DNA from 3 places in the Franconibacter daqui genome. Region 3 is predicted to be linked to each of the others. Evidence: riboswitches for the same ligand, from Rfam matches in the RefSeq annotation. Region 3 holds a riboswitch; each other region holds the start of a gene.
What was found. Region 3 has a riboswitch for thiamine pyrophosphate ahead of thiB (thiamine ABC transporter substrate binding subunit). Riboswitches for the same ligand answer to the same signal wherever they lie in the genome.
Positions count from the first base shown of each region.

Region 1: it holds a riboswitch for thiamine pyrophosphate, as region 3 does, so the genes downstream of both, thiM (hydroxyethylthiazole kinase) here and thiB (thiamine ABC transporter substrate binding subunit) in region 3, are expected to answer to the same signal.
Region 2: it holds a riboswitch for thiamine pyrophosphate, as region 3 does, so the genes downstream of both, thiC (phosphomethylpyrimidine synthase ThiC) here and thiB (thiamine ABC transporter substrate binding subunit) in region 3, are expected to answer to the same signal.

Region 1 is NZ_BMKJ01000006.1:209,722-217,109, forward strand. Features, by position in the region: gene fbaB (class I fructose-bisphosphate aldolase) at 1-691, opposite strand, end outside; gene thiD (bifunctional hydroxymethylpyrimidine kinase/phosphomethylpyrimidine kinase) at 836-1,636, opposite strand; gene thiM (hydroxyethylthiazole kinase) at 1,633-2,421, opposite strand; TPP riboswitch at 2,456-2,552, opposite strand; gene IEX01_RS18315 (RcnB family protein) at 2,830-3,156, shown strand; gene IEX01_RS18320 (hypothetical protein) at 3,326-3,931, shown strand; gene IEX01_RS18325 (surface-adhesin E family protein) at 3,928-4,437, shown strand; gene IEX01_RS18330 (YehS family protein) at 4,476-4,940, opposite strand; gene btsR (two-component system response regulator BtsR) at 5,010-5,738, opposite strand; gene IEX01_RS18340 (sensor histidine kinase) at 5,735-7,388, opposite strand, start outside.
Region 2 is NZ_BMKJ01000010.1:5,214-12,601, reverse strand. Features, by position in the region: gene thiG (thiazole synthase) at 1-560, opposite strand, end outside; gene thiS (sulfur carrier protein ThiS) at 562-762, opposite strand; gene IEX01_RS21045 (HesA/MoeB/ThiF family protein) at 746-1,501, opposite strand; gene thiE (thiamine phosphate synthase) at 1,494-2,129, opposite strand; gene thiC (phosphomethylpyrimidine synthase ThiC) at 2,129-4,027, opposite strand; TPP riboswitch at 4,112-4,221, opposite strand; gene IEX01_RS21030 (Rsd/AlgQ family anti-sigma factor) at 4,275-4,778, opposite strand; gene nudC (NAD(+) diphosphatase) at 4,880-5,653, shown strand; gene hemE (uroporphyrinogen decarboxylase) at 5,694-6,758, shown strand; gene nfi (deoxyribonuclease V) at 6,768-7,388, shown strand, end outside.
Region 3 is NZ_BMKJ01000003.1:245,066-252,453, reverse strand. Features, by position in the region: gene IEX01_RS13390 (sugar efflux transporter) at 1-800, opposite strand, end outside; gene sgrT (glucose uptake inhibitor SgrT) at 903-1,085, opposite strand; gene sgrR (HTH-type transcriptional regulator SgrR) at 1,174-2,832, shown strand; TPP riboswitch at 2,868-2,968, shown strand; gene thiB (thiamine ABC transporter substrate binding subunit) at 3,001-3,984, shown strand; gene thiP (thiamine/thiamine pyrophosphate ABC transporter permease ThiP) at 3,960-5,570, shown strand; gene thiQ (thiamine ABC transporter ATP-binding protein ThiQ) at 5,554-6,252, shown strand; gene IEX01_RS13360 (DedA family protein) at 6,249-7,019, opposite strand; gene araC (arabinose operon transcriptional regulator AraC) at 7,142-7,388, opposite strand, start outside.

The DNA of each region.
Region 1 (7,388 bases), on a different contig from region 3:
TAGTGGCGGCAAGGTGGTTCGCCTGGCCGGTGAGATCGGCGCTCACATGGTAATCCACGCCATCTTTTTTAAACGATGAGTTACGCAGGTACGCCCACAGCACCGTCACCATGCCAAGCTCATGCGCGCGCTCGAAGGCGCTCGCGATCTCTTCAATCTGGCGGCGGGATTCTTCAGAGCCAAAATAGATGGTCGCGCCTACCGCCACCGCGCCCATGTTGAACGCTTGCTCAACGCTTGCATACAGCGTCTGGTCATACTGGGTCGGGTAGCTCAGGGTTTCGTTATGGTTAAGCTTCACAAGGAAGGGAATGCGGTGGGCGTAGCGGCGCGATACGGAGGCCAGCACACCATAAGTGGACGCGACGCAGTTACAGCCCGCCTCGATAGCCAACTCAACAATGTTCTTCGGGTCGAAGTAGCGGGGGTTAGCGGCAAACGACGCGCCTGCCGAGTGTTCCACGCCCTGGTCGACCGGCAGGATTGAAAGGTAGCCGGTTCCCGCCAGGCGGCCGGTGTTGTACAGCGTTTGCATGTTACGCAACACCGCGGGCGGACGGTTGTTGTCGATCATTACCCGGTCAACATAATCCTCGCCAGGCAGGTAAAGCTGATCTGCCGGAATAGTCATACAACGATGCTGTAACAGGCTTTCGGCATCTTTGCCGAGCAACTGCGCAATATCTGTCATAACTCTCTCCCGTAATTTCGACGGGCTCCATACCCGTCGGCATGATGGTTCCCGCCCACGCAATCATGGGCAGAATCATCATGATACTGAACAGCAAGAATTGCCATACGAAAGAAGTTTTTCAGTTCATTCTGCTGGCACGCTTCACCACCAGGCATGAAAATGATGAACAGGCCCGATGCCTGTGCCGACTTCCAGCGTGTCCGCCTGCGCGAGCGCTTGCGAAAGCCACGTTTTCGCGGCCGCCACGGTCTCTTCCCAGCGTGGATAGCGCGGACGCAGCGCCGCTAACGCGCTGGAAAGCGTGCAGCCGGTGCCGTGCGTATTTTTGGTAACAATGCGTGGCGCGGTAAACCGGCGGGCGCCTTCGCGAGTGAACAGCCAGTCGGGACTTTCCGCATCGTCCAGATGCCCGCCTTTCATCAATACCGCTTCGCAGCCCAGCGTGAGCAGCGCCTCGCCCTGCTGATGCATCTCCTGTTCATTGCGCGCATGCGTGGTGCCAAGCAAGGCGGCCGCCTCCGGCAAATTTGGCGTGATGATTGACACATGCGGCAGCAGACGCTCGCGCAGCGTTTTCACCGCTTCAGCCGAGAGCAACGGATCGCCGCTTTTCGCCAGCATTACCGTATCCAGCACCACGTTTTTCACCTGATAGCGCGACAGCCGCTCCGCCACGGCTTCCACAATATCGCTTTGCGCCAGCATGCCGATTTTGGTGGTATCGATACGCACGTCGCTGAACACCGAATCAAGCTGAGCGGCAACAAACGCAGGCTCGATACGGTAAACGGACTGCACGCCGCGGGTGTTTTGCGCCACCAGCGCGGTAATGACCGAGCAGCCGTAAGCGCCCAGCGCGGAAAAGGTTTTCAAATCGGCCTGGATGCCCGCGCCGCCGCTCGGGTCGGTGCCGGCGATAGTTAAGGCGTTGATGCGTTTCATGCGCAGGCCTCCCTATTCAACTGGTATAGCGCGTCGAGGAAAGCGGGTGTGAACGAGCCGGGCCCGGCGCAGCGTGTAACCGCCAGGCTGCCAGCGCGTTTCATCATCCAGCAGCCTGCCGCCACGTTTTCAAGCTGGCTGCCGGGCAGCGACGCGCAGGCGGCGACCACGGCGGAAAGCGCGCAGCCGGTGCCGACAACGCGCGTCATCAGCACATCGCCGCCGCGTACTGCCAGCGTGCGTTCGCCGTCTGTCACATAATCCACCTCGCCCGTCACGGCGACGACCGCGCCGCTGCGCCCGGCCAGTTCCCGCGCAGCGCTTAACGCCGCTTCGGCGCGTTGCGTGCTGTCAACGCCGCGTCCGCCGCCGCGCTCCCCCGCCAGCGCGAGGATTTCAGAGGCGTTGCCGCGTATCGCCGCCGGGCGCAGCGCCAGCGATTCACGGGCGAAACCGGTGCGAAAATCGAGCGCGCCGACGGCGACCGGGTCCAGCGTCCAGGGACGGCCCGCCTGGTTTGCGCTCTCGATAGCCGCGAGCATCGCCCCGGCCCGCTCGCGGGTAAGCGTGCCGATGTTAATCAGCACGGCGTCGGCAAGACGAGCAAACTGCGCGGCTTCATCAGGCTCAATGACCATCGCCGGCGACGCGCCAAGGGCGAGCAGCACGTTTGCGGTAAAGGTTTGCACTACCTCATTGGTCATGCAGTGAACGAGCGGGGAACGGGTATGAAATTGGTTTAAAACCGCGGCCGCTTGCGGGCCGGACAGCAGGTCAGGTTGCATCACGCTCTCCTGCCAGGCTTAAAAGAAGGGATACCGGGCAGGCATCTGACTTCCCTACGCTGGCATTATCCAGATCAGGTGGTACGGGTATTTCTCAGCCTTCACAAAGAAGGGCACCCCGAGTCATTAAAACAGCTTATTGTTCCGGCTTTTGCCGTGGTGAATCAGGATATTCGTGAAGGCCGGGGAAGTAAAGGCGCGGTCGCGGCTGGCACTCGTCCGCCGCCAGGATAACTCTCAAAAGGGAGCGACAGCGCAGCGCAGAGCCCGCTGGCCGTGGTAAATATCCCTTTCACTTTTTTATGTCATATTTCTATACACAGAAGCCCTTGCAACGCTTTGGCATGGCAAGGAAAGATACGCTGTCTTGCGAACCGTGAAACAAGCCCTGTACAACGTGGAGAGTATATGAACAAAACTAAAATGATGATTCTGGGCGCGCTGCTGACCGTAGCGGGAACCACTTTTGCCGCGCAGCCTGCGGCACCAAAGGGGCTGGACGCCTATGAAGTCAAAGAATTTCATTCTGACTCGCGCAAGTTCGTCATCGGCGACATTGTGCCGGACATGTATCGCACCGAAGAGTACAACATCAAAAAATGGCAGCTTCGCAACCTGCCTGCGCCGGAAGCCGGAAGCCACTGGACCTACATGGGCGGCAACTATGTGCTGATAACCGACGCCGAAGGCAAAATCCTTAAGGCGATGAACGGCGATATTTTTTATCACCACTAACCGGGCCAGTCTGGCTTTACGCGTTTAGCCTCCCTCCTCAGGCCGCGCTCATTAAAGCGCGGCCTTATCGTTATCCTCTCTCTTCCTTCGCTGCTGCACCTTCCTTTTCCATTAAAGCAAATCGTTAAAATGCCGATACGTTTTAAATGATTAACAGTAAGGATGCTCTATGAAACGCGTGCTCGTTTTCCTTGCGCTGCTGTCTGGCGCTGCCAGCACCGCCGCCGCGAAACCGCTTACCGAAAGTTTACTGCGCTGCGACAGCCAGTTTTTTAATGCGCTTTATGCCGAACAGGCGAAATTTACCCATGCCGCCCCGCTCGTGAAAGACAACCAGGGCCACGCCTGGTTTGCCCCGCCCAAAGATAACGCCGGGATAGTCTGGTTCGCCCAGCCAGTCCACCTACAGCAGTTAACGCTTTCGGGCTACTACACGCAGCAGTCCGATCTGGATGAGTTTGGCAAATATTTCTTCTGGGGATGGGTTATTGAAGAGTCGCCGCAGGCGGTGATGGCGGCCCTTCCCACGGCGCACTGGCAATCCGCAGGCGACGATTACATCACCAACGCAATGATCAAACGCCCGGGCGACAGCGCATGGCAGGTAAACAACACGGCGGTAAGCGGCATCGCGCCCGCCAAAGGCAGCGTGGAGAAACTGGCGATGTTGAGCGTGACCAAAGGCAAAACAACCCTGCTGTGTTCGTTGCAGGGAAGTGTTACCGAGGAAATTTTACTGCCGCTACGCCCGGATTTAACTGGAGGCAAAAAATGATTAAACCCCTTTTACTCTGTAGCGCCGTCGCGTTACTGACCGCGTGCGCAGGGGCAGGCAAACCGCAGCCGGTCGTGGCAGGCGATCCGCCGCACGGCGTGATTAAACTGCTGCTTGATGATAAAGGCGGCACGTACGCCGATCTGCGCGCCGTCTCCACCTGGCAGGGCAACGCCCGCCTGCGCCGGTTTTATCTTATCAATAATTACAGTGAGCAGACCGTTCTCAACAAGGACCCACGGCTTGTTATCACCAGCTCACGCGCAAATAACGTGATTAACTGCGATACGCAGGAGCGCACCCTGTTTGAGCGTATCTATTTTTCACAACCGTATGCGCAGGGTGAAGCCATCGCCGCGTCCAGACAAGACGCCATCGGACAGTGGCGTTCTTTTCCTAAAGAGTCGCTTATCGGTATCGTCGCGGAGATGGTTTGCCAGATTGATCCCTCTCGGCTGAAGCCTGAGCCTGCAAAAAGCGAGCCGACGCTGTTGGGCGAGCTGTAAAAAATGCGATAAAGCCGCTAAACAGCGGCTTTATCGTCTCAGGCTGGCCGTAGCCGCGCCGCCAGACCGCGCAGGAAGTTACGCAGGAACTGGTCGCCGCACTCACGGTAATTTTTGTGGTCTTCAGCGCGCATCATGGCGGTCACTTCAGGCAGGGAGATACGGAATTTCTGCTCCAGCATGATAGCGACGATATCGTCGGTTTTCAGCGCGAACGCCACGCGCAACTTCTTGAGAATGAGGTTGTTATTGGTCTTACGCTCGGCGCGCAGCGCCGGTTTGCTCTCATCTTTGCCGCGGCGGGAGTAAATAAGCCCGTTGAGAAAGGCGTTCAGCACCACGTCCGGGCAGCGCAAAAAGCCGGGCTCCTCCTCTTTTTTGGCAAAGCCGACCATCTGCTCCACCGGCACGACGCTGTCTGCCAGCGCCAGAATAGCGACCATGTCATTGTTGTTGAGTTTCAGCATGTAGCGCAGGCTACGTATTACATCGTTATTAATCATTGCGGGCGTGTCTCACCGTTTTAGCTTTGCCGGGGGGCGGCAGTATAGCCCCATGACAGCGAAATACTACTACGCCGTTTTTAGCCCCAGCGTCTCTTTGAGCTTTTTCAGGTAGCGACGGCTTACCGGCACCGTCTGCCCATGGCGCAGCAGCAGCTCCGCCTGGCCGTTCTCCTCAAGGCGAATCTCTTTCAGGTGCGACATATTCACCAGATACTGACGATGGCAGCGCAGCAGCGGCGTGCGGCTCTCCAGCGTGCGCAGCGTGAGTTCGGTAAACCCCTCCTGCCCTTCGCTGTTAGTGACAAACACGCCGCTCATCCGGCTGGTGACAAACGCCACCTCTTCCATTTGTAGCAGGTAAATGCGGCTGTGTCCGGTACAGGGAATATACCTAAGCCCCTCTTCGCCAGGGCTTAGCAGCGAAATATCCTGCGTATGACGCTCGCTGCGCAGCCGGTTCAGCGTGCGGGAGAGCCTTTTAGTTTCAATTGGTTTCAGCAGATAATCAAAAGCGTGCTCTTCGAACGCTTGCACCGCGTACTCATCGAACGCCGTTAAAAAGACGATATAGGGGCGCTGCTCCGGGTCAAGCATGCCGACCATCTCCAGCCCTGAAATGCGCGGCATCTGGATATCCAGAAACAGCACGTCCGGGCGCAGGCGATGCACTGCGCCGATAGCCTCCACCGCGTTGGCGCATTCGCCGACGATGTCGATATCGCTCTCGTCCTGCAGCAACAGGCGCAGGTTCTCGCGCGCCAGTGGTTCATCATCCACGATCAGCACTTTTATCATGCTGTCTCCTCCAGAGGTAAACGTAGGGTAATACGGGTAAAACAGTCGGTTTTATAATCCACTGAGATGCCGCACTCGTCGCCGAAGCGCGCGCGCAGGCGTTTATCCACAAGGCTCATCCCAAGGCCGCTCTGGCCGGGCGTTGGCTGATAAAGCCCGGCGTTATCTTCTATTTCCACCAGCAAGTGGCCACCTTCGCAGCGGGCGTTAAGCCTGATCTCTCCCGGCCCGAGCAGTTGCGACGTGCCGTGCTTGATGGCGTTTTCCACGATCGGTTGCAGCGTAAAGGCCGGCAGCCGCACATGGGCGTGTTCCTGCGGCAGGTCGAGCCGCACTTTGAGATGTGACTGAAAGCGCGCCTGCTCAATTTGCAGGTAAGCGTTCACATGCTCGATTTCATCGGCCAGCGTGACGATTTCCGCCGGACGCTTAAGGTTTTTACGAAAGAAGGTCGAAAGATACTGCACCAGCTGGCACGCCTGGTTGCTGTCGCGGCGGATAACCGCCATGAGCGTGTTGAGCGCGTTAAACAGGAAATGCGGGTTTACCTGAGCGTGCAGCAGCTTAATTTCAGACTGCGCCAGCAGCGCGTTTTGCCGCTCATACTGCCCGGCCAGGATCTGCGCGGAAAGCAGCTGCGCGATGCCCTCGCCCAGCGTACGGTTGATAGAACTAAACAAGCGGTTTTTCGCTTCATAAAGCTTGATGGTGCCGATAACCCGGCGGTTTTCGCCACGCAGCGGAATAACCAGCGTCGAGCCAAGCTTGCAGTTCGGGTGCAGCGAGCAGCGGTACGGCACTTCGTTGCCGTCAGCGTAAACCACCTCGCCGGTTTCCAGCGCACGCTGCGTCCAGCGCGAAGAGATGGGGTTGCCGGGAAGGTGGTGATCGTCGCCGATGCCGGTGAAGGCGAGCAGCTTTTCGCGATCGGTGATAGCCACCGCGCCGATATCCAGCTCCTTATACAGCACCTGCGCCACCTTCATGCTGTTCTCCACGTTAAACCCCTGGCGCAAAATCCCCTCGGTGGAGGCGGCGACCTTCAGGGCGGTGGCGGAAAAAGCGGTAGTGTATTTTTCAAACATGGCGCGCTTGTCGAGCAGAATGCGCATAAAGAGCGCCGCACCGACGGTGTTAGTGACCATCATCGGCGCGGCGATGTTTTTCACCAGTTCCAGCGCATCGGCCCACGGACGGGCTATCAGCAAAATGATCCCCATCTGCACCAGCTCCGCCACGAAAGTGATAGCGCCCGCGGTCAACGGCGTAAAGACTTTGTCGCTGCGCCCGCGGCGCACCAGAAAGCTGTGCACCAGCCCACCGAGCAGCCCTTCTACAATGGTAGAGACCATACAGCTCAGCGCCGTCATGCCGCCCATGGAATAACGATGCAGCCCGCCGGTCAGCCCGACCAGGCCGCCCACCAGCGGGCCACCGAGCAGGCCGCCCATCACGGCGCCGATGGCGCGGGTGTTGGCGATGGAATCCTGAATATGCAGGCCGAAATAGGTGCCCATGATGCAGAAAATGGAAAAGGTGACATAGCAGAGCAGCTTGTGCGGCGGGCGTACCGTCACCTGCATCAGGGGAATGAACAGGCGGGTTTTGCTCATCAGCCAGGCGATGACCAGAAAGACACACATCTGCTGA
Region 2 (7,388 bases), on a different contig from region 3:
GGTACGCCGATGCCGGCATCCACAACGACAGGCACCGTAGCCTGTTCAATGATGATTTCCAGCAGCGCGCGGGTTTGCAGCCCCTGGTTTGAGCCGATCGGCGCGCCGAGAGGCATCACCGCCGCGCAGCCTGCTTCTTCAAGCCGTTTACACAGCACCGGGTCGGCGCCGCAGTAGGGCAGGACCACAAAGCCCATCGCCACCAGCTTTTCCGCCGCTTTTAGCGTTTCAATCGGGTCCGGCAGCAGGTAACGGGCATCCGGATGGATCTCCAGTTTTACCCAGTGGGTGCCCAACGCTTCGCGCGCCAGCTGAGCGGCGAAAATCGCCTCTTCGGCGGTTTTTGCGCCCGATGTGTTCGGCAGAAGCGATACGCCTGCCGCCTGCAGCGGCGCCAGGATGCCGTCATTGCGGCTTCGCAAATCCACGCGCTTCATCGCCAGCGTTACAAGCTCGCTGCCACTTTCGCGAATGGCCGCCGCCATGATGTCAGCCGAGGCGAATTTGCCTGTGCCGGTAAAAAGGCGGGAAGTAAACGTTTTGTCTGCAATGCGTAGCATCTCAACCTCCGGCGATAACCTGAAACAGCAGGAGGCTGTCGCCTTCCTGCAAAACGTGATGCGGCCACCGCTCGCGCGGCACAATAGTCTGGTTGACAGCAAGCGCGGTGCCGGGCTTATCGAGATTCAGCTGTGAGAGTAACTGAAGCGCGTTAAGGTTATCGCCGCACTGCATGGGCTCATCATTAAGCACAATGCGCATGTCGCCCTCCACATGCCGGACAACTTTCGGCCCGCTGCAAAGCCAGCGTACGCCACTGCAGGCTGCGGCCATCAAAAAGACGCAGCGAATTCCGCTCCGCTTCTATACCGCACAGCAGTTTTACGGCTTCCAGCGCCTGCAACGCGCCCATCATGCCGACCACCGGGCCGAGAATGCCCGCATTGCGGCAGTTGCGTTCGGGTTCGCTCTCCTGCGGCCAAAGACAGCGGTAGCAGCCATGCGCGAAAGGGGGCGTGAAGACCGCAAGCTGTCCGCCAAAGCCGACGGCGCTGGCGGTAATAAGCGGTTTCTTAAGCGTTACGCAGGCGGCATTTACCGCCTGGCGCGTGGCCATGTTGTCGCTGCAATCCAGCACCAGATCGACCTGCGAAACCGCTTTACGCAGCGCGTCGCCTTCCAGTCTTTGTTTCAATGCCTGAAGCCGCAGATGCGGGTTCAGCTCTCCGAGCCGACGCTGCGCCGCCTGCGCTTTTGGTCGATCGATCTCCTTGCTGGTAAAGAGGATCTGGCGCTGAAGGTTGCTGATATGCACCGTATCGTCATCCGCCAGCAACAACGCGCCGACGCCTGCGCCAGCGAGATAGAGCGCAGCTGGCGAGCCTAAACCCCCCAGGCCGACGATCAATACCCGGCTGGAGAGCAGCCGCTGCTGGCCCGCAAGGCCTACCTCCTCCAGCAGGATCTGGCGGCTGTAGCGCATGAAGTCTGCGTCATTCATCGCCCGCCCCCGCCAGCGCCAGCAACTGCGCCGTTGCCTTACGCCAGTCTTCAGCCTGAGTGATAGCGCTTACCACCGCCACGCTGCCGACGCCGGTTTCCAGCACCGCGGGCGCACGCGCAAGGCTGATGCCGCCAATCGCCACCGTCGGGTAATCGCCAAGGCGTTTTACGTGCGCTGCCAGCTGCTGTAATCCCTGCGGCGCAGAGGGCATCTGTTTAGTCTGCGTCGGAAAAACATGACCGAGCGCGATATAAGAAGGGCGAACCGCCAGCGCCACGTCGATTTCCATATCGTCATGGGTGGAGACGCCAAGCCGCAGCCCGGCCTGACGGATGGCGGCGAGGTCGGTCGTTTGCAAATCCTCCTGGCCAAGATGCACGCCGTACGCCTGGTGCGTGATTGCCAGCCGCCAGTAATCGTTGATAAACAGACGGGCGGCATAGCGCTTGCCAAGGGCGATAGCGGCGATTACATCTGCTTCAACGGCATCGTCAGTTTTATCCTTAATGCGTAGCTGAATCGTGCGCACGCCCGCGTCCAGCAGGCGCTCAATCCACTCCACGCTGTCTACTACCGGATAGAGCCCCAGGCGAAAAGGCGTAGCGGGAAAATCGGGCCGGTACATTATGCCTCCTCCTTGCGCAGGTAAATCTCGCCGCCTTTAGCGCGAAAGGCGTTAGACATATCGTTCATACCCGAGGCAATTTCCTGCTTCGCCGCGTAATCACGCACTTCCTGGGTGATTTTCATCGAGCAGAATTTGGGGCCGCACATTGAGCAGAAGTGCGCCACTTTCCCTGACTCCTGCGGCAGCGTTTCGTCGTGGTAAGCGCGGGCGGTGAACGGGTCGAGCGCCAGGTTGAACTGGTCTTCCCAGCGGAATTCGAAGCGTGCTTTCGACATGGCGTTATCACGAATTTGCGCGCCGGGATGGCCTTTAGCGAGGTCGGCGGCGTGGGCGGCGATTTTATAAGTGATAAGCCCCTGCTTCACATCGTCTTTATTCGGCAGGCCGAGATGCTCTTTCGGCGTGACATAACAGAGCATGGCGCAGCCGAACCAGCCAATCATCGCCGCGCCAATGCCGGACGTGAAATGATCGTAACCCGGCGCGATGTCGGTTGTGAGCGGCCCCAGCGTGTAGAAGGGCGCTTCATGGCAGTGCTCCAGCTCTTCGGTCATGTTGCGGCGGATCATCTGCATCGGCACATGCCCGGGGCCTTCAATCATTACCTGCACGTCATATTCCCAGGCGATTTTCGTCAGCTCGCCCAGCGTATGCAGCTCGGCGAACTGCGCTTCGTCATTGGCGTCCTGAATAGAGCCGGGGCGCAGGCCGTCGCCAAGCGAGAGCGAAACATCATAGGCGGCGCAAATTTCGCAGATTTCGCGGAAGTGTTCGTAGAGGAAGTTTTCCTGGTGGTGAGAAAGGCACCATTTCGCCATGATCGAGCCGCCGCGGGAGACGATGCCGGTCAGGCGTTTCGCGGTCATCGGCACATAGCGCAGCAGCACACCGGCGTGAATGGTGAAGTAATCAACACCCTGTTCCGCCTGCTCCAGCAGCGTATCGCGGAACATCTCCCAGGTCAGGTCTTCGGCGATGCCGTTCACTTTCTCCAGCGCCTGATAAATCGGCACCGTGCCGATGGGGACCGGGCTGTTACGTAAAATCCATTCCCGGGTTTCATGAATATAACGACCGGTAGAGAGGTCCATCACCGTATCCGCGCCCCAGCGGGTGGCCCAGACCAGCTTTTCCACCTCTTCTTCAATCGACGACGTGACCGCCGAATTGCCGATGTTGGCATTCACTTTCACGAGGAAGTTTCGCCCGATAATCATCGGCTCGGCTTCCGGGTGGTTAATGTTGGCGGGAATGATAGCGCGGCCGGCGGCGACTTCGTCGCGCACAAACTCCGGCGTAATGTTTGCAGGCAGCGTTGCGCCAAACCCTTCGCCCGGATGCTGCTGGCGCAGCACTTCGCCGCGGATGCGCTCGCGGCCCATGTTTTCACGGATGGCGATAAACTCCATTTCCGGCGTGATGATGCCCTGGCGTGCATAGTGCAGTTGCGTGACTCGCTTGCCGGGCTTCGCGCGCAGCGGCGTAAGCAGGCCGGTAAAGCGCAATTCATCCAGGTTATCGTCCGCCAGCCGCTCACGGGTATAGGCTGAACTGCGGCCGGTGAGCGCTTCTGCGTCGTTACGCGCGGCAATCCACGGCTGGCGCAGCTTCGCCAGACCCTGATGCACATCGATGGTAATGGACGGGTCGCCATAGGGGCCGGACGTGTCATAAACGGGTACCGGCTCGTTTGCTTCATACTGCGGGTTTTCTTTGCTGCCGCCGATGAGCGTAGGGCTAAGCGCTATCTCGCGCATCGGGACGCGGATATCGTCGCGGCTGCCGGTGAGGTAAATACGCGTTGAGTTGGGGAAGGCGGTGCCTTCGAGCGTCTCGATAAACTGCTGTGCTTGTGCGCGCTGTTCGCGGCGATTGGGTTTGATGGGTACAGACATAGCGCATTCCAGTTACGTTTCAGGAGTGGCTTGTCAGACGACGGAAGGAGTAACAGACAGGAGCGCCCGGAAAGGCGCCTGTACAGCTGATTTACTCTTGTTCCCTTCGCAGGTATTAACCTGATCAGGTTCCGCGGATCCCGAATTAACGGTCTCAGCCCGTACTGATGTACTGGGCACTCCGACAAGATAAAACCCCGCTAAACGAACGGGGCTGGTTGTAAACTACGCGTTAATACAGCGAAACTCAAGCCGGACGCGCAAGCGCCGCTTCATCGTTCGCGCTGCTGCCGAGATTATTATCGAAAGCCAGCATGATAAGCTGATCTTCATAAGTAAAGCGCGTCGCCAGCGCCTCGCCGATACCGGAGAGGGCCTGCTGGAACTCAATGCAGTTGTCGTGATCAATAGCGTTTTCCAGGTTGCTGTCGTAGTACGCCATGATTTCCTGGGTATTGGCTTCCAACTGCGGATAGATTTGCGTAGCGGCCAGCAGCGGGCTGGTGCCTTCCATTTCGCTGATAATGCGTTCATAAATGCTGAAGTGACCGGCGGAGAGATAGTCCACCAGGCTGTGACAAAAATCATCCAGCGCTTTTTCATCCAGCGCCGTCAGCGATTCCTTGCCAGGCTTGATACCAACCACATTGTAATAAGCGACTAACAGATTGTTGCGAGCATTAAGCCAGCTATCAACGAGCTCGTTACTGCCCCCAACGCGTTCTGTCAGACTTTTCAGCTGGTTTAGCATGATTGACTCCGTGAGTTATAAGATTAAAGCGCCAAAAGACCCAAAATTTGTAAAAACATTGTTACCAACATGCCAGTGAAGCAGAGGTAGTGCAATACGTTATGGAACGTCCTATAGAAAAGTTAGACCATGGCTGGTGGATAGTCAGCCATGAACAGAAATTATGGTTGCCACAGGGTGAATTACCGTACGGCAACGCCCAGGCATTAGACCTGGTCGGCGTGCCGGCCCGCCAGATTGGCGAGTGGCAGAATGAGCCCGTCTGGCTGGTGAACCAGAACCGACGTCAGGAGATGGGCTCGGTGCGCCAGCTTATGGATCAGGATGTCGGGCTGTTTCAGCTTGCCGGGCGCGGCGTGCAGCTGGCGGAGTTCTTCCGCTCGCATAAGTTTTGCGGCTACTGCGGGCACACCATGCATAACAGTAAAAGCGAGTGGGCGATGCTGTGCGGCCATTGCCACGAGCGCTACTACCCGCAAATCGCGCCCTGCATCATCGTCGCCATTCGCCGCGAAGATAAAATCCTGCTCGCCCAGCATACCCGTCACCGCAACGGCGTTTACACCGTGCTGGCCGGTTTCGTGGAAGTAGGTGAGACGCTGGAGCAGGCGGTGGCGCGTGAAGTGATGGAGGAGAGCAGCATTCGCGTGAAAAACCTGCGCTATGTGACTTCGCAGCCCTGGCCGTTCCCGCAGTCGCTGATGACCGCTTTTGTAGCGGATTATGACAGCGGCGACATCAAAATCGACCCGAAAGAGCTGCTGGATGCTGGCTGGTATCGCTACGATCAGCTGCCGCTGTTGCCGCCGCCAGGCACCGTGGCGCGCCGGTTAATCGAAGATACGGTCGCGCAGTGCCGGGCAGAGTACGAATGACGTGGTAAACTACCGGCCTGCCTCTTAAGGAAAGATAAAAATGACCGAACTGAAAAACGATCGTTACCTGCGCGCGCTGCTGCGCCAGCCTGTGGATGTCACCCCGGTGTGGATGATGAGACAGGCGGGGCGCTATTTACCGGAGTACAAAGCCACCCGGGCTCAGGCGGGCGACTTTATGTCGCTGTGTAAAAACGCCGAGCTCGCCTGTGAAGTGACGCTGCAGCCGCTGCGCCGTTATCCGCTTGATGCGGCGATCCTCTTTTCGGACATTCTCACCATTCCCGATGCGATGGGGCTTGGACTCTATTTCGAAGCTGGCGAAGGCCCGCGCTTTACCTCGCCCATTGCCGGCAAAGCGGATGTGGATAAGCTGCCGGTGCCGGACCCGGAGCAGGAGCTGGGTTACGTGATGAACGCCGTGCGCACTATCCGCCGGGAGCTGAAGGGCGAAGTGCCGCTGATCGGTTTTTCCGGCAGTCCCTGGACGCTTGCCACTTATATGGTGGAAGGCGGCAGCAGCAAGGCTTTCACGCAGATTAAAAAGATGATGTATGCCGAGCCGATGACGCTGCACGCGCTGCTCGACAAGCTTGCGCAAAGCGTCACGCTCTACCTGAACGCGCAAATCCGCGCGGGCGCGCAGTCGGTCATGATTTTCGATACCTGGGGCGGCGTGCTGACTGGCCGCGATTACCAGCAGTTCTCACTCTACTATATGCATAAAATCGTCGATGGCCTGCTGCGCGAGAATGAAGGCCGCCGGGTGCCGGTGACGCTTTTCACCAAAGGCGGCGGCCAGTGGCTGGAAGCGATGGCGGAAACGGGCTGCGACGCGCTGGGTCTCGACTGGACGACCGATATCGCCGACGCCCGCCGCCGGGTGGGTGACAAAGTGGCGTTGCAGGGCAATATGGATCCGTCGATGCTTTATGCGTCGCCCGCCCGCATTGAAGAGGAAGTGGCGACTATACTTGCTGGTTTCGGCAAGGGCGAAGGCCATGTGTTCAACCTCGGACATGGCATTCATCAGGATGTGCCGCCAGAGCATGCAGGCGCGTTCGTGGAGGCGGTGCATCGGCTGTCTGCGCCTTATCATCAGTAAGGAGAAGAAATGGATCTTGCAGCGCTGCGCGCACAACAACTGGAACTGGCTTCTAAGGTGGTCCGTGAGGATCGCCTGATAACCGAGACGCCCGCTTTTATCGGCGGCGCGGATGTAGGTTTTGAGCAGGGCGGCGAAGTGACCCGCGCTGCGATGGTTCTGCTTAAGTATCCCTCTCTTGAGCTGGTGGAGTATCAGGTGGCGCGCATCGCCACCACGATGCCTTACATTCCCGGCTTTCTTTCTTTTCGCGAATATCCTGCGCTGCTGGCGGCGTGGGAAAAACTTTCACGTAAACCCGACCTGCTTTTTGTCGATGGCCATGGTATTTCCCACCCTCGTCGGCTGGGCGTTGCCAGCCACTTCGGCATGCTGATCGACGTGCCCACCATTGGCGTCGCCAAAAAGCGGCTTTGCGGTAAGTTCGAACCGCTCTCCGACGAGCCGGGCGCGGTGGCGCCGCTCATGGACAAGGGCGAGCAGCTCGCCTGGGTCTGGCGCAGTAAAAACCGCTGCAACCCGCTCTTTGTCTCCACCGGCCATCGTGTCGGTCTGGATACCGCGCTGGGCTGGGTACAGCGCTGCACGAAGGGCTACCGTTTGCCGGAGCCGACGCGCTGGGCCGATGCG
Region 3 (7,388 bases):
GCCGGGATTTCCAGCCCCGCCGCCGTGCCCATCAGCACGCCCGCCAGCGTATCCGGCAATCCCAGATCCTGGCTTATCCACAACGGCATATCGATGATGTACATGGTGTTGCAGGTCCACATCAGCATCGAGGCGATAAACAGCAGCCGCACGTTTTTATCTTTCCAGCCGCTAACCTGCGTCAGCGCCACGTCTGTCGGTTGCTCCACCCGCTCCACCGAAGGCAGCGCGAAAGTAATAATGGCGAGGCTGATAATAAATATGCCCGCCGCTATCAGGAACATCGTTGTAAAGCCGTAGTTAAGCGCCAGCATAAAAGAGAGCGGCGGGCCGATGACCCATGCAAGCGACAGTTGAGCGCGCATAACGGAGCTAAACATCACCACCTCGCGCGCCGATTTATCGGCGTATTCGCGCGCCAGGGCAAAAATTTGCGGCATGGCGGTGTTCGCCAGCGAGGCCAGCAATACGCCTGCGGTAATCAGCGTCAGATAGTGCCGGTTAAAGGCGAAAAGCACGCAGTTCGCCACCGCCATCAGGCAGCAGAACATAATCAGTTTGCGGCGATCACCGCGGCTGTCCGAGCGTTTCGCCAGCCACAGGCTCACCAGAATGCCGACAATGGCGTTCACCGTATAAAAGAGTCCGACCCAGAACGGGCGCACTTCCACTTCACGGCTAAGAAACAGACTGAGGGTCGGCGCCTGCAGCGCGCCCGCAACTCCCATCATAAAAGCCACGGACATAAAGGCGACATAGACCCGATTCAGGCGACGGCCTTGGGTTAAAAACCAGAGCATTGAAATGCATCCTTTCAATAAGGCGGGGGATAAGTTCAGCAAACAACAACGAAAAAAGCCAGCAGTAGAAACTGCTGGCCGGTGAAGAGCACCAATACTCAGTTACACTCGATGTTGGCGGGAGAGGCGTTTCAGGGAAACGGGGGTTGTAACCTCCCACTGCATCACCGAGTCCAGCATCTGCAAGCGCTGCGATGCGCTCAGGCGGGCCAGCCAGGATGCGCCAGCGTCCTGCGTTGCGAAAAAGTAGTGCTGCCAGAATGTGTATGCCGATGACCGTTTCATAAATGCCTCCTCGCTTTCATCGAAGAGAATTATTGGCGTAATATAGGGAAAGATAAATTGATGAGTTTTGGCGAGGAGTTCCCCTTTTATGTCCACTGGTCGTCTGCAACAGCAATTTATTCGCCTGTGGCAATGCTGTGATGGCAAAACGCAGGAAACCACGCTTAACGATCTGGCGGAGCTGCTGAACTGCTCGCGCCGCCACATGCGCACCTTACTCAATACCATGCAGGAAAAAGGCTGGCTGAAATGGGAAGCGGAAGCCGGGCGCGGCAAGCGCTCACGCTTAACCTTTCTCTATACCGGCCTCGCGCTCCAGCAACAGCGCGCCGAAGATTTGCTTGAGCAGGACAGAATCGACCAGCTGGTGCAGATAGTCGGCGATAAAACCGCGGTGCGCCAGATGCTTATCTCTCATCTGGGGCGCAGCTTCCGGCAGGGGCGGCATATTCTGCGGGTGCTGTACTATCGTCCGTTGCAGAACCTGCTGCCGGGCAGCGCATTGCGCCGTTCGGAAACGCACGTGGTGCGGCAAATTTTTAGCGGACTGACACGCATAAACGAGGAAAATGGGGAACTGGAAGCGGACATTGCTCATCACTGGCAGAAAATGTCCCCGCTGCACTGGCGGTTTTTCCTGCGCCCGGGCATCCATTTTCATCATGGCCGCGAACTCGATATGCTCGATATCATCAGTTCGCTTGAGCGCATCAATACGTTGCCGCTTTATTCCCATCTCTCCCATGTCGTCTCCCCTACTCCGTGGACGCTTGATATTCATCTCAGCCAGCCAGACGAATGGCTGCCCTGGCTGCTGGGCAGCGTAGCGGCGATGATCCTGCCTCGCGAATGGACAACCCTGCCCCATTTCGCCAGTAAACCGATCGGTACCGGCCCGTATGCCGTGGTACGTAATAACAACAATCAGCTCAAGATCCATGCTTTTGATGATTACTTCGGCTACCGGGCGCTGATTGATGAAGTGAACTTTTGGGTGTTGCCGGATATTGGCGACGAGCTGGGCGGCAGCGTCCAGCTTGAAGGCCCCACCGGCGGCGAGAAAGCCGTTGAAAGCCGCCTCGAAGAGGGATGTTACTACCTGCTTTTTGACTCCCGCTCTCCCGCGGGCGCAAATCCGCAGGTGCGACAGTGGCTGAGCCACCTGCTCTCTCCGGTTAATTTTCTCTATCACGCCGCAGAACACTATCAGCGCTACTGGTTCCCCGCTTATGGCCTGCTGCCGCGCTGGCACCATGCGCCGCGAACTGCCGTCGTTGAGCGCCCCGCAGGCCTTGAGAAGATAACGCTGACTTACTATCGCGACCATATCGAAAACCGCGCTATCGGCGCTATCATAGTGACGCTGCTCGCCGGACAGGGCGTAAAAGTAGCGATAAACGAGGTGGACTACACTGAGTGGCATCAGGGTGAAACGGTAAGCGATCTGTGGCTGAACAGCGTTAACTTCACGTTGCCGCTGAATTTCTCACTGTTTGCGAACTTCTATGAAACGCCGCTGATGCAAAAATGCGTGCCGCTGAACTGGCAGCAGGATGCCGAAAGCTGGCGCGCCGGGGCGCTGGATTTACCAACATGGTGTAAACAACTGCTTGAAAGCCAGCACCTTTTGCCGCTCGTGCATCACTGGCTGATTTTGCAGGGGCAGCGCAGTATGCGCGGCCAGCGTATGAACACGCTGGGGTGGTTTGACTTTAAATCCGCCTGGTTTGCGCCGCCGGAGCCGTAACCCTTTCGAAACATTCAGCAAATCATTACAATGAACCGTTCTCAACGGGGTGCCGCACCGTTCGTGCGCGCTGAGATAATACCCGTCGAACCTGATCCGGATAACGCCGGCGAAGGGATTTGAGGCTACCGCTCAAAATCCTTTGCCCCCTATGCTCAAAGGTGCAAAGTGCTTAAAAAATATCTTCCGCTGCTGGCGCTGGTCGCCGCGCCCGTTTTCGCCAAACCCGTTCTGACCGTTTACACCTACGACTCCTTCTCCGCCGACTGGGGCCCGGGCCCGAAAGTAAAAAAAGCATTTGAAGCCGACTGCGGCTGCGAGCTGAAGTTCGTGGCGCTGGAAGATGGCGTATCGCTGCTTAACCGCCTGCGCATGGAAGGCAAAAACAGCAAGGCGGACGTGGTGCTGGGGCTGGATAACAACCTGCTCGAAGCCGCCGCCGCCACGAAACTTTTTGCACCGAGCGGCGTAGCGGCGGAGGCCGTTAACGTGCCGGGCGGCTGGAAGAACGACACGTTTGTGCCCTTCGATTACGGCTATTTCGCCTTCGTCTACGACAAAAACAAGCTGAAGAACCCGCCGAAAAGCTTAAAAGATCTGGTGGAGGGCGATGAAAAATGGCGTGTTATTTATGAAGATCCGCGCACCAGCACGCCGGGCCTTGGCCTGCTGCTGTGGATGCAAAAAGTGTATGGCGACAAAGCGCCGCAGGCCTGGCAGAAGCTTGCAGCGAAAACGGTCACCGTCACCAAAGGCTGGAGCGAAGCATACGGCCTGTTCCTGAAGGGGGAAGGCGATCTGGTGCTGAGCTACACCACCTCGCCCGCATACCACCTCATTGAAGAGAAAAAAGCGAACTACGCCGCGGCTAACTTCAGCGAAGGTCATTACCTTCAGGTTGAAGTGGCGGCCCGCACCGCCGCCAGCAAGCAGCCGGCGCTGGCGGAAAAATTCCTGAAGTTTATGGTTTCGCCCGCCTTCCAGAGCACCATTCCCACCGGAAACTGGATGTATCCGGTAACCGATGTCGCATTGCCGGAAGGCTTCAACGCCCTGCAAAAACCGCAAACGTCCCTGGAATTTACGCCGCAGGTCGTGGCGCAACAGCGCACGCAATGGATTAACGAATGGCTTCGCGCCGTCAGCCGTTAATTCCCGGCTGGTTGTGGCCGGGGCTGCTCGCCGCCCTGCTGATGGCGGCGGTCGCCCTGGCGGCGTTCTCCGCGCTCTGGCTTAACGCCCCGCAAATCGATTTTCCGGCGCTGCTGCAGGACAGTTACCTGTGGCGCGTGGTGCGCTTCTCCCTCTGGCAGGCGTTTCTCTCTGCCCTGCTCTCCGTCGTGCCCGCTATTTTTCTCGCCCGCGCGCTCTATCGCCGTCGCTTTCCCGGCCGCAACGCGCTGCTGCGGCTTTGCGCCATGACGCTTATCCTGCCGGTGCTGGTTGCCGTTTTCGGCATCTTAAGCGTCTATGGCCGCAGCGGCTGGATAGCCGGGCTTTGCCACCTGCTGGGCGTGGAATGGCGCTTCTCGCCCTATGGGCTGCCGGGCATTCTGCTGGCCCATGTTTTCTTTAATATGCCGATGGCGACCCGTCTGCTGTTGCAGGCGCTGGAAAATATCCCCGGTGAGCAGCGCCAGATTGCCGCCCAGCTCGGCATGCGCGGCTGGGCCTTTTTCCGGCTCGTTGAATGGCCATGGCTGCGCCGACAAATTCCGCCCGCCGCCGCGCTGATTTTTATGCTCTGCTTTGCCAGTTTCGCCACGGTGCTGTCGCTTGGCGGCGGTCCGCAGGCAACCACCATTGAACTCGCCATTTATCAGGCGCTGAGTTACGACTACGACCCGGGACGGGCGGCGCTGCTGGCGCTGGTGCAGATGATTTGCTGCCTTGCGCTGATGCTGCTAAGCCAGCAGCTCAGCAAAGCGATACCGGTTGGGGCGACACAACTGCGCGGCTGGCGCGACCCGCAAGATTCCCGCTTAAGCCGGTTTACCGATAGCCTGCTGATTTTTCTCGCTATGCTGTTACTACTGCCGCCGCTGCTGGCGGTGGTAGCCGATGGGCTCACGGGCAGCGCGGGCGAGTCGCTTTTTCAGCCGGCGCTGTGGCGCGCGCTCTGGACGTCGCTGCGCATCGCGCTCGCCGCCGGGCTGCTTTGCGTGGCGCTGACCATGATGCTGCTGTGGAGCGCGCGCGAGCTTTATTTGCGTGAGCGACGCCTGGCGGGCCAGAGCCTTGAGCTGAGCGGCATGCTGATTCTCGCCATGCCGGGCATCGTGCTCGCCACCGGTTTTTTTCTGCTGCTTAACAGCACCGTTGGGCTGCCGCAATCAGCGGACGGCATTGTGATTTTCACTAACGCGCTGATGGCTATCCCCTACGCGCTGAAGGTGCTGGAAAACCCGATGCGCGATCTGGCCGCCCGTTACGCCCCGCTTTGCGCGTCGCTCGATATCCACGGCGTTAACCGCTTGCGTCTGATTGAATTTCGCGCGCTGAAAAGGCCGCTGGCGCAGGCTCTGGCTTTCGCCAGCGTACTTTCGATAGGCGATTTCGGCGTCGTGGCTCTGTTCGGTAATGAAGATTTCCGCACGCTGCCCTTTTATCTTTACCAACAGATTGGCTCTTACCGCAGCGAGGCGGGAGCCGTAACGGCGCTGCTCCTGCTGCTGCTCTGCTTCCTGCTCTTTACGCTGATAGAAAAACTCCCGGGGCGTCATGCTGACACTGATTGATCTCACCTGGCTTTATCACCATCTGCCGATGCGCTTCTCGCTTGAGGTCAAAGCGGGCGAACGCGTGGCGGTGCTGGGGCCAAGCGGCGCGGGAAAAAGCACGCTGCTGAATTTAATCGCGGGCTTCCTGCCGCCGGCGAGCGGCACGCTGCGGCTGAATAATGCCGATCATACCCGCACGCCGCCATCCGCCCGCCCGGTCTCTATGCTGTTTCAGGAAAACAACCTGTTCAATCACCTGACGGTGCGTGAAAACATCGGGCTTGGCCTGCATCCGGGCCTGAAGCTGACGGCGGCGCAGCGCGAAAAAGTAGCGCATATCGCGCATGAAATGGCGATGGGCGATTTGCTTGAGCGACTGCCCGGCGAACTCTCGGGCGGCCAGCGTCAGCGGGCGGCGCTGGCGCGCTGCCTGATACGCCAGCAGCCGGTCCTGCTGCTTGATGAGCCGTTCTCGGCGCTCGACCCGGCTCTGCGCCAGGAGATGCTTACGCTGCTTGAACGCCTTTGCGTTGAACAGCACCTGACGCTGCTGATGGTGTCGCACAGCATTGAAGATGCGGCGCGCATTGCGCCGCGCTCATTAGTGGTGGTGGATGGGCGCATCGTCTGGGATGGCGATACCGCTCAACTGGCAAGCGGGAAAGCAAGCGCCTCGACGCTACTTGGCATAACGCCTTAATGTCCGCCGCGGACGACTTTCCCGAGGATATTAAGGTACACCGGCATCAACGGATGCTGCAGAATGGCGATAAAAGCCGCCAGCGCGACACCGCTCGTCAAAGGCGCAAGCCAGTGCAGGCGTGAGCGCGGCAGGACGTGCGACAGCCTGTCAGTGGTTTTGCCGCTGCGCCACCAGCGCCAGCACAGCCATGCCGCCAGCCACAGCAGCAGCGCCACGCCGAGCAGCAGCCACTTAAAGCCGCTGCTTTTCATGTCGGCGGGAATGTCGATAGCCGCGCCGGCCAGAATGCCCGGCAGAAAGTAGAGCGGCGGCCAGAGCAGGCAGCCAATAATATTCGGCAGAACAAATTTCGCGACGGGCAGGTCGAGCATGCCCGCGACCATCGGCACCAGCGGACGCGTAGGTCCCACAAACCGCCCAACCAGGATGGTGAACATGCTGTGTTGATGCAAGGCGTGCTCGGTTTTATCCAGCAGCGCCTTGTGCTTTTTCAGAAAGCTCCAGCGGTGCAGCGGTTTCTTAAAGCGCCAGCCCAGCCAGAAGGAGATCCAGTCGCCCAGCAGGCAGCCTACAATGCCCGCCGCCCAGGCTTCGTAAAACCCTACCTCGCCGCTGCCAATCAGCGCCCCCAGCGCCGCCATCATCACCGTACCCGGCAATAACAGCCCTACCAGCGCCAGCGACTCGAGAAACGCCACCAGCGCCACGGCGATAAGCGAATAAGCGAGCGACTGCGTAATAAAATGTTCCAGCAAGGCTTCCATAACGTACCCGGTTGAGTGAGGAGAAAAGATTCTCCCGGCGGCCTTGACCTGCGTCAAGATATCCGTGCTTTGAATAAGTTACCGGTTACGACATTCGTAAAAGCATTTAGTTTCGGTTTAGCTTATTCGCAGCCTGCCCGAAACTCGCTGGGGCTGGCGCCCGTACATTTTTTAAAAACCCGCGAAAAGTAGAGCTGATCTTCAAAACCCACGTTGCGCCCTACGCTTGCAATCGGCATGCGCGTCGTGCTTAGCAACAACACGCTAACGCCAAGCTGCTGGCGGAACAGGTGCGACAGTCGAGACGGCGACAGGCAGACATGCTGCGCCACGCTTGAAATATCAAAATGGCTGTCCGCCAGATGGTCG